2 regions of the Halobacillus amylolyticus genome follow, and region 2 is predicted to be linked to the other one. Evidence: riboswitches for the same ligand, from Rfam matches in the RefSeq annotation. Region 2 holds a riboswitch; the other holds the start of a gene.
What was found. Region 2 has a riboswitch for glycine ahead of gcvT (glycine cleavage system aminomethyltransferase GcvT). Riboswitches for the same ligand answer to the same signal wherever they lie in the genome.

Region 1: it holds a riboswitch for glycine, as region 2 does, so the genes downstream of both, serC (3-phosphoserine/phosphohydroxythreonine transaminase) here and gcvT (glycine cleavage system aminomethyltransferase GcvT) in region 2, are expected to answer to the same signal.

The regions. Positions count from the first base shown of each region.
Region 1 covers NZ_CP095075.1:1,198,303-1,203,809, reverse strand. The annotation lists gene MUO15_RS06330 (MBL fold metallo-hydrolase) at 1-51, shown strand, start outside; gene MUO15_RS06325 (DUF421 domain-containing protein) at 38-712, opposite strand; gene MUO15_RS06320 (GNAT family N-acetyltransferase) at 817-1,245, opposite strand; gene MUO15_RS06315 (YjcG family protein) at 1,245-1,760, opposite strand; gene MUO15_RS06310 (alpha/beta hydrolase) at 1,806-2,528, opposite strand; tRNA gene MUO15_RS06305 (tRNA-Val) at 2,758-2,830, shown strand; glycine riboswitch at 3,200-3,279, shown strand; gene serC (3-phosphoserine/phosphohydroxythreonine transaminase) at 3,399-4,481, shown strand; gene MUO15_RS06295 (phosphoglycerate dehydrogenase) at 4,495-5,507, shown strand, end outside.
Region 2 covers NZ_CP095075.1:369,203-374,709, reverse strand. The annotation lists partial or broken gene gcvPB (aminomethyl-transferring glycine dehydrogenase subunit GcvPB) at 1-72, opposite strand, end outside; gene gcvPA (aminomethyl-transferring glycine dehydrogenase subunit GcvPA) at 65-1,414, opposite strand; gene gcvT (glycine cleavage system aminomethyltransferase GcvT) at 1,433-2,533, opposite strand; glycine riboswitch at 2,597-2,702, opposite strand; glycine riboswitch at 2,706-2,798, opposite strand; gene MUO15_RS02005 (DEAD/DEAH box helicase) at 2,964-4,607, shown strand; gene MUO15_RS02000 (YqhG family protein) at 4,604-5,404, shown strand.

The DNA.
Region 1 (5,507 bases), 830 kb from region 2:
GATAAGATCGATGAATACCGCTGGATGTTCTTCCCCCCTAATAAGGCATAACAAAAAGTTGTTCTCCTGGTGTATATTCCGCCATGAGCACCTGGTCCACACGAGAAATGTTCTGATTGCGTAGTTCTGTTTTCAGCCAACTCTCATCAAACCCGGACTCTTTGAGGTTATCCCACAGAACTTCGCCATCACTTATAAAAATACTCGATAAGGAAACAGCGGACAAGGGAAGATTCAGGTCTTTCTTTGTTGGAGTTTGTTTATCAGATGTCTTCAATACGGAGATCGTACCGTCCGTTTCGAGAACCGCAAATTGGACATCTTTTATTGAAAAAACATCCTTAGTGCGTAACAAATGCTGAAGCTGGTTAATATCAAGCTTATTTTTCTTCAGCTGTTGCTTCATAATTTTCCCCTCATGAATTACAAGGGAAGGACTTCCCTCAAGTAAGCTTCTAGTCCCCTTAAACTTTTGAGTAATCATTTCAGTTAGATAAATAAGGATACCCCAAAGGATCACTGCAAAAGCAATTTTGGCAATACCAACTTCATCGTCATAAAGCGCATTTCCAACGAGTTCTCCTAAAACTAATGCGGAAATAAAATCAAATGCTGTTATTTGGGTGATTTGCGTTTTCCCGAGTACTTTTGTTACAAGAAAAAGGGCAACGAACCCGAATATAATTTCTACGAACATTTCCAAGTAGTCCATACCATCACCTGTCCCTCAAACTTCTAGTCTAGCTAACATTCTGGACGAGAAGGAGAATTTTTATACAAAAAAAGACCTGCCTGTAGAAAAGGCAGACCATGTGTTCATAAATCTTTAATCATTGTTACATGAGGGATGCCGGCATCCATGAATTCTTCCGACACAGTACGGTATCCGAGACTTTCATAAAAGCCTTCTGCGTGAGTTTGCGAGTTAAGCTTGGCCCTTGAATATCCTTCATCTTTAATCACTGTTTCCATGTAGTGAATGATTTGCTTGCCGAAGGAATTGCCTCTGTGAGCCTTCTCTACACAAATTCTTTCAAGCTTAGCATAATCCTCAATAAATCTGAGTCGAGCAGCTGCAAACGGTTCTCCATCAAAATACCCCACGATATGTGTAGCCTGGTCCTCGAAGGCATCATGCTCGTCTTGTTCTGAAACCCCTTGTTCTTTTATAAAAACGTTACGCCTAACACGGTGGGCATCGCTAAGTTCTTCATGTTTTGTTACTTTCCGAATATCCGGATGCATTACTGTTCACCAAACCGAAAAGTTTCGTAGACGCTCCAAGCCCCATTTTCTAATTGATAGAGGAGTTGGAAACGATCAACTTTGTCTACAATATCAAAACTATCCATACTTAAACTCCCATACACATCAGAGAACTCCTCATCGGAAAGCTTCTGAGCAATCGTGATGTGAGGAACAAAAGAATACTCCTTATTATCAGGGATAATTCCTTCGTGCAGATTCTGATTGAGTTTCACAATTTCGTCAGATGGGTCGACCTTTAAGTAAATGGTGTTAGTAACAGGTGAGAAAGAACTAACTTTGGATATCTTTATGGAAAATGAAGTTGTACTTTTGGCAATTCTTTTTAATTCAGGAATAATCGTTGATTCAAGTACCTGTTCATCTGTTTCGAAGGGCTCTTTAACAGTAATATGCGGTGGAATCAGAGCGTAATGCGGGTCATAACGTTTACGATAAGAGTTTGCCTCATCCTGTACTTTTTTTGATGGAAAAATTGCTATACCATATTTCATTCGGTTGATCCCTCCTATTTCTTTCATTACACGCTACTTGCGGCATTAGCCAAATATCGTTTGTAAAGCTCGCTTTAAATCCTGCTGCCAGGATTTCCATGTGTGGTCACCGTCGAGCTCATGAAAAACATAAGATAAAGGCTGATGTGATAAGTATTCTTTTAGATTGAGATTGGGCTTTAAGAAATCTTTTGTTGCCCCATCTGTGGTGTTTACTGAAGTCTCCTTATTTCCAATCGTATGATAAATCGACAGTGAAGATAAATCCCTCACCGTTTTTACGACCTCCATAACGTGAGGGTCAACATATGGGCTTTGCATAATGACGTTACCGAATACATTTGGAAAACGAGTGGCTGTCATTAGTGCAAGTGTACCAGCTAACGAATCGCCGACCAGTGTACGTCCATTTCCCATATAAAAGCCAGGGAGCTCCTCATCTAGAAAAGGAACAACTTCTCTTACTAAAAAGTTAACATAATCACCCTGCCTTTTTCCATCAGGATGGTATTTATCCCGACGGTCAAACTTATCATGATAATGAATACCAATAAAAATCGTATTTTCAATTTCTTTATCTGCATGAAGCTGATCACTCAGCGTTGCAGCCCGTCCCATCTGAAAGTAGTCATTTCCATCCTGCATAATGCAGAAATGGTATTTATACAGTGGCGAGAAGTTTTTGGGTGTGTACACGTTTAACGTCATTTCTTCATTTAAGTATTGGCTATTGATGCTGTACTCCTGCATTGTACCGTCTCTCCCCATTTGACCACCTCCTAACATCCGAGCAAGTTTGCTAATGGAAATTACCGCATCGTAAATCATGTAAACGTATCACTTCTATTTTATCATATAATTTTGAAAAAAAGGAGAATCGATCTTTTTTGAAAGGGAAGAAATTCATCATAAAATAAAAAACAGTGAAAATCGTTGACATCGATACGATAGCCATGTATATTAGTACTTGTCCTTACAACAAAATGTTACATAATGTGATTCCGTAGCTCAGCTGGGAGAGCGCCACCTTGACAGGGTGGAGGTCGTTGGTTCGAGCCCAATCGGAATCATCCATCAAAGTGCCGAAATGGCGCGGTTTCCTAACAAAGGGGAGGCCGCGTCATTTCTTTTGTTTTGACACTAAATGATTCAGCGTGTGGAATACACAAGAAAAAGCGAATAAAAATTATTACAATATATAAAATATTCGTATTTTATTCTAATCCCTTTAAACAAACAAGGTAAGCGCTATCATAAAGAAAAGAGATAAACTGCTTGTTTTATCTCTCTTGAGAAGTTTGGTAATATGTTTTATAATCCACTTATACAAATTTTCTTGTCTTAAAAACGAACAATACAATACTTTTTATCTACTAAACTAGTCACTTAACATTTTTATAACTAAATAAGCGTTGATTGTTATGGGTCACACTATAACAGGAGCAGTTTCTGGAGAGAATGCAACTATTGCATCGCCGAAGGGTTCACAATCTCAGGCAAAAAGGACAGAAGAATAGCAAGTACTTATTGTTATTCTGACACTTAAGAGGCTGGGGAATCCCAATCTCTTTTTTTATACTATTTTGACCAAGGATTACTAGTAATTTTTAATAAATATGAATGAGGTGTTTGATTAACATGAAGCGGATTTATAATTTTTCAGCAGGACCTTCTATATTGCCACTACCAGTATTAGAAAAGGCACAAAAAGAGTTAGTTAATTATGCGGATTCGGGAATGTCTGTGATGGAGTTAAGTCATCGATCGGAGTTATTTACAGAGATTATCATGGAGGCTGAGCAGCTGCTAAGAGAACTGATGGATATTCCAGGGGATTACAAAGTTCTATTTGTCCAAGGTGGAGCCTCGCAGCAATTTGCTATGGTACCGATGAATCTCCTTGGTAAAAGTGGGAAAGCGGACTATGTCAATACAGGGTCCTGGTCGAAGAAGGCGATCAAAGAAGCTAAGAAATATGGTGACATTCGTGTGGTTGCTTCCTCAGAGGATGCCAATTTCACTAATATACCGGTAGTCGACAGCGGAATGACTGATCCGGAAGCGGATTATGTCCATATTACGACGAATAACACAATTGAGGGAACGGCATTTACTGAAGTTCCTGATACAGGGACCATCCCACTTGTAGCCGACATGTCATCGAATATTTTGTCGGAAGAAATCGATGTCTCTAAATATGGTCTGATTTATGCTGGAGCGCAAAAAAATATCGGACCTGCCGGGTTAACCGTCGTTGTGATTCGAGAAGATTTAATTGGGAAAGCATCGGAAAACTGTCCGGCCATGCTTGATTATAAAACGCACAGTGATAGCGGGTCCTTGTATAACACTCCACCGACATTTGGCATTTACATGGCGAAACTGGTTTTTGAATGGATAAAAGAGCTTGGCGGGCTTAAGGAAATGGAGCGTATCAACCGTGAAAAAGCGCAACTATTGTACGACTTTATTGATGAATCGGAGCTGTTTACTTCTCCAGTAGATAAAGACAGTCGCTCGATTATGAATATTCCTTTTGTCAGCCCGTCGGCGGAATTAGATGCCGATTTTATTAAGAAAGCAAAGGCAGAGGGACTTGAGACGTTGAAAGGCCATCGATCTGTAGGGGGCATGCGTGCAAGCCTTTACAATGCGATGCCGATAGAAGGTGTACGGTCACTGGTCACTTTTATGAAAGAATTTGAAAATAATCATGAGTAAAGGGGAGAACAAAATGAGCACATTAACACAAGACAAATTGAACACGATTAAAACATTAAATAACATTGCTGATCGTGGCTTGGATGTATTCGAAAAGGTGAATTATACAATAGATAACGATAGTGAGAATCCTGACGCCATTGTGGTGCGCAGTTATAACATGCATGACATGGAATTTGGCAAAAATCTAAAAGCAATTGCAAGGGCAGGCGCGGGCGTCAATAATATTCCGGTCGAAGATTATACAGAACGTGGAATTGTCGTGTTTAATACACCAGGTGCTAATGCGAATGCTGTAAAGGAAATAGTACTGACTTCATTGATGGCGTTATCCCGTAATCTATTTTCCGGTGTATCCTGGGCCAGGACGTTAAAAGGAAAAGGCGAAGAGATTCCGAGTCTTGTAGAAACTGGAAAGAAACAATTTATCGGAAAAGAAATAAAAGGAAAAACATTAGGGGTGATTGGATTAGGAGCGGTCGGCTCTCTAGTAGCAAATGATGCACTAGACCTCGATATGGATGTCATAGGGTTTGACCCATTTATTTCAGTTAATACTGCCTGGAACCTGTCTCGTAATGTGCAACGTGCCATGACAATGAAGGAGCTGTTTGCCTATTCTGATTACATTACAGTGCACGTTCCGTTAACAAAGGATACAAGCGGCATGTTCAATGAAGAAACATTTAACATGATGAAACCTGGTGTCAATATTCTGAACTTTTCCCGCGGTGGGCTGGTGAACGAAGAAGATATGGCGGCTGCCCTTGAAAGTGGTAAAGTTGGTAAGTATGTGACAGACTTTCCAAATGAAAACGTGCTGGAAATGGAAAATGCCATTCCACTTCCTCACCTTGGTGCCTCCACGAAAGAATCAGAGGAAAATTGTGCGATTATGGCTGCTCGCCAGGTGGAGGAGTTTCTGGAAACAGGAAACATCAAAAATTCAGTGAATTTCCCAAATGCTTCTCTTCCTTATACTGGGAGGCGCCGTGTGACAGCTTATCATCATAACGTTCCAAACAT
Region 2 (5,507 bases):
CTCAGGTAAGCTGAAGCCTGTACGACTCTCTTGACTCAATTCAAATATTAGTGGAAAGTCTTGATTAGCCATGAATATCCCCCAGTTCTTTAACGAAAAGATCGATTTCTTCCTTCGTACGAATTTCTGTAATTGCAACAAGCATGTGCCCTGCTAAATTGTCGAAGTTTTTTCCAAGATCGTACCCACCAATGATTCCTTTTTGTAAAAGCTTCTTATTTACTTCTTCAAGATGATCGCCAATGTTTACGACAAGTTCATTAAAAAATGCTCCTTGATAAGCAATGGGAAATCCAGCAGACTCTAGCTGCTGCTTCATGTACGCCGCCTTTTGCATGTTCATCCAGGCCATTTTTCTTAATCCTTGTTTCCCAAGGGATGACATGGCTACTGATGAAGCTAACGCATTTAACGCCTGATTTGAACAGATATTTGAAGTCGCCTTGTCACGACGAATGTGCTGCTCACGAGCTTGCAGTGTTAAAACGAACCCTCTTCTGCCCTCTTCATCCTTGGTCTGGCCGACTAAACGCCCTGGTACTTTACGCATAAGTTTCTTGGTTGTAGCAAAATAACCACAATGAGGTCCACCGTATTGGGCGGGGATTCCAAATACTTGAGCATCCCCGACAACGATATCGGCCCCGAATTCACCCGGTGGCGTGAGATATCCTAGGGATAATGGATTGCTTGAGGTGATCAGCATTGCTTTCTTTTGTGTATCTACAATAGAACGCACCTGCTGAAGTGGTTCTACTTGTCCGAAAAAGTTAGGGTATTGTACAACTACACTAGCCGTATCTTCATCCAACTCTTTTTCTAATTGATCAAGGTCTGTTACACCATCTTTATGATCGATTTCAACAACCTCTACCCCAGGTCCTTTGACGTATGAATGGATAACCGCCATCGACTCTGGGTGGATCGCTTTTGAGACGAGCACTTTCTTCTTCTTCGTTTGTCCAGCCGAAAGGTTAACCGCTTCAGCAAGAGCTGTTCCACCGTCATACATGGATGAGTTAGCCACATCCATTCCTGTAAGCTCACAAATCATTGTCTGAAATTCAAATATCGCCTGAAGCTCCCCTTGGGAGATCTCTGGCTGATAAGGTGTATAGGCTGTATAAAATTCAGATCTTGAAATGACGTGATCGACAATAGAAGGAATATAGTGATCGTACACACCAGCCCCTAGAAATGAGGTATGTGATTTCAGATTGACATTTTGCCCAGCAAGCTGTGTGAGTTCCTTCATAAGTGCAAATTCGTTTTTGGGAGCTTTGATATTTAAATCGCCTTTATAGCGTACATTTTCAGGTATATCTGCAAACAGCTCGTCTGTTGACTTGACACCAACTGTTTCCATCATCTGTTGTTTATCGCGTTCAGTCATCGGTAAATAACGGAATTCCATAACTCTTCCCCCTCATTCTTATCGTTTATAAAAAGGTGTTTTGACAACTTTTGCTTGCAACTTACGTTTACGTACTACAACAGTGACTTCTGTCCCCTCGTCTGTATATTCACTATCCAGCAGAGCAAGACCGACATTCTTTCCTAGTGTCGGTGATTGTGTCCCCGTTGTGACAAATCCAATCGACTTCTCACCATCTAATATTTCATAATGGGTACGCGGGATGCCTTTGTCGATCATTTCAATACCGACTAGCTTGCGTGCTGTTCCCTCTTCTTTTTGCTTTTTCAGTACTTCTTTACCAATAAAATCTGCATCTTTCTTCACTCGCACAGCAAAAGAAAGTCCTGCTTCAATTGGCGTGATTTCAGAACTGAGTTCTTGGCCATATAATGCCAAGTTAGCTTCAAAACGCAGCGTATCACGAGCACCCAGCCCAATTGGCTGCACCCCGAAAGCTTCACCTTCAGATAAAATTGCCCGCCACAGGGCCGGACCTGATGCAGCAGGAAGATAAATTTCAAAGCCATCTTCACCTGTATAACCGGTACGTGAAACGATGGCCTTATCTTCAACACCGCTGAACGAAACATCCTGCAAGAAACGGAAAAATTTAATCGAAGACAGATCTGCAGTTGTCAGTTGCTGCAATGCCTGTTCTGCCTGTGGCCCCTGAAGTGCAAGTTGAACGTAATCATCAGAGACATCTGTGATGGTCACTTCTCCTTTTTGATGATCCTTAAGCCACTGCACATCCTTATCACGATTTGCTGCATTGATGACAAGAAGATAATAATCTGTAGCTAACATGTAAACAATTAAATCGTCCACCGTGCCACCATCTTCATAGCACATAATCGTATATTGTGCTTTTCCCGGCTCAAGCTTTGACACATCGTTGGTTAACATCCCTTGTAAATAGTCAAGACTGTCTTTTCCTTTTACCGTGACCTCTCCCATATGGGAAACATCAAAAAGGCCTGCCTTTGTACGAGTCGCTTCATGCTCCTTTTTAATACTTGAAAAATGGACAGGCAAATCCCATCCTCCAAAATCAATCGTTTTCGCTTCTAACCTCTTATACTCAGAAAAAAGGGGGGTACGCTTCAATTCAGTCATCCTATCACTCCTATAAGATCTAATTAAGCATAAAAAAAGAGACTCTACCGCTTTATCGGGAGTCTCTGTCCGTTTCACCAGAAAGTTTGGCGTTTTTAAAAACGTACACAATGACGTTTTCGTCCGCTTGCTTCTTGGGTGGTTTACCTATCGTAAACACTCTCCAGAGTTGCGTCCTACAAAGGTCTTTTTGCCTGAGAGATTCGCAATCATTGATTGCTTGCTCCTTCGGCGCCACAAAAGTAGTCTCTCCCCTTGCAATCATCCGCTACTAGTATTTTCTTAGATTAATTTGGGCATACTAACCTGTAAAGCTATGTGACAAACTATCTTAAATTTCTGCTTCATTATACCATAGCCTACCATAAGAACGAATGCCGATTTCAAATTTATATGAATTCTTTTTATTATTAGTATAGGAGTTGATCAAATGGTTGAGACACATTACGACCAAGACTATATACTCTCTCTGTCAGAGAACCTTGCTCAACCCGATTCCCTTTGTTCATGGAACGAGTTTAAGCTCGGCTACAAGGCTTTAGAATATCGGTCCATCCCAGAGTTTAATGGATTACTATCCCCAAAACATCTGCCCCATGTTAATTTTCTAGATCATCAAATCGATGCATGTGAAAAGGTTGTCCATGAAATGAATGGACGAGCTATTCTTGCTGACGAAGTTGGACTTGGAAAAACACTGGAGGCAGGCCTTATTTTAAAAGAGTACATGATTCGAGGAATGGCAAAGAAGGTTCTCGTCTTAACTCCCGCTTCCCTCGTAAATCAGTGGGTTCAAGAATTAAACGAGAAATTTTATATTCAGGCCTTTTCTCCCCGAAAGAAACAGGCAGCCTGGCAGGATTGGGATATTACTGTAACATCGATTGATATGGCTAAAAGAGAAGCTCACAAGGAGGAAATTTTGTCGATCCCTTATGACTTGATTATTATTGACGAAGCTCACAAATTAAAAAATCATCAAACAAAAAATTACCAATTCGTCAAGCAATTAAAAAAAACATATTGTTTATTACTTACAGCTACACCTATCCAAAATAATTTGAGTGATTTATTCAATCTAGTTTCCATCTTGAAACCCGGATACCTTGGTGATTTAACGACTTTTAAAAAGAAATATCGTAAAACGTCCCTTGAACATTCCGGTACCCACCAGCATATCCATTCCTTACTCAGTAAGCTGATGATTCGTAACCGCAGGAAAGATACAGGGCTTGATTCATCAAAACGACACGTGACAAATGTCCGTCTTACTTTTACTGATGAGGAAAAGAAAATGTACGAAGAGCTTGCAGCCTTAAAATCCAACTCTCCTTCTTTCACATGGCTGACGTTAGCAAAAGAACTCTGTTCGACAAGAGAAGCTTGTTATATGTCATTACAATCCATGCAGAACAAACAAGAAGGCAAATCTACCATGTTGGCAGAACTAATCGATCGTTTAGGCACACTTCCCCACCACGTTAAAGCAAAACGGGTCGTTGAAATCATGGATAAATCTGCTGAAAAGTTCATTATTTTCACAGAATATCGGGCCAGTCAATTTTATTTACAATGGTATCTGCAACAACATGGGATTACCTCTGTTCCTTTTAGTGGCAAATTTAATAAGAGTAAACGTGACTGGATGAAACATCTCTTTAAAACAAAGGCGCAAGTCATGGTGACCACAGAAGCTGGGGCTGAAGGCATTAACCTGCAATTTTGCAACAATATGATCAACTATGACCTACCATGGAATCCGATGCGCCTTGAGCAACGGATTGGCAGAATACATCGCTTCGGGCAGGAGAAAGACGTTCATATTTATAATTTTGCGATTGAAAACACCATTGAGGATCAAATATTGAACCTTTTATATGAAAAAATCGAGATATTTAAACAGGCTGTCGGAGACCTTGACCATATTTTAGAACATATACCCGGCGGCAGCTTCGACGACCAGATTCAGTCAATTATGAAGCAATCAGAAAGTCAGGGAGAAATGAACATTAAATTAAATAACCTTGTCAGCTACGTTGAATATACCGTAAATGAGCGGAGGGAATTAAGTTGACAGCTAGTATGTATTTTCAATTTGCTAAAGACTTTTTTACAACTCATGGATGCACCATTACCGAGAAAAGTAACAAGTCTATGCATATCCAGCTTACAAATGACATGGATGAAGCACTTATGAATCGGCCATTTTATTGGCACTATATGAAAAAGATGAACCGGGTGGGAGAGGCAATGAGCCTAACTTTCACGGATGGAATTATGGAGGAAGATAGTGGAATCCATCTCCACGCAGGAACGCCAAAGCTTCATCAAATGTACCAGTTAGCTATTGACCGCTCCTACTCGACAAGACTTTATGAATATCTTCCTTCCCTGTCAGTGAATCAAGCCCTGCATCCGTGGTTGGTGTTGAATATAAAAGTGACCTACCGTGGCAAGCAAACGCGTGACGAAATTCTATCTATTGGATTAAATCTAATTAACGGTGCACTGATCACAAAAATGATGGACAAGATTTGGGAGATTGATTTTCAATCAACTGTATCAGATTTCAGCTTCCCAATGACACCCATCGTACGTATCGAAAGCGGCTATCAGCGCATTATTCGATATGCAAATGAACGTCTTACTTCTTTAGACGATCAATGGGAAGTGCACTCATTACATCAACTAAAGGATGAAAAAGATTTACTGCATCGCTTTTTTACATCAGATGACGTTGATGAAGAATATTATGAAAAAGAACTTGAACAGCTTGATGTAAGGTATAAACCAAGAATTTCAATACAAATTGCAAATGGCGGATTATTTTATTTATCACAGCAAACCAGCCAACAATTATTTCAGCAATGAACATTTGCTTCAGGTGCTTTGGCCAGTCATGAGATAGATCTCAGAACAATCCCATTTCGTTTATTTCCTAATACAAAACAAAAAGAGGCTCATGCCCTGAGCC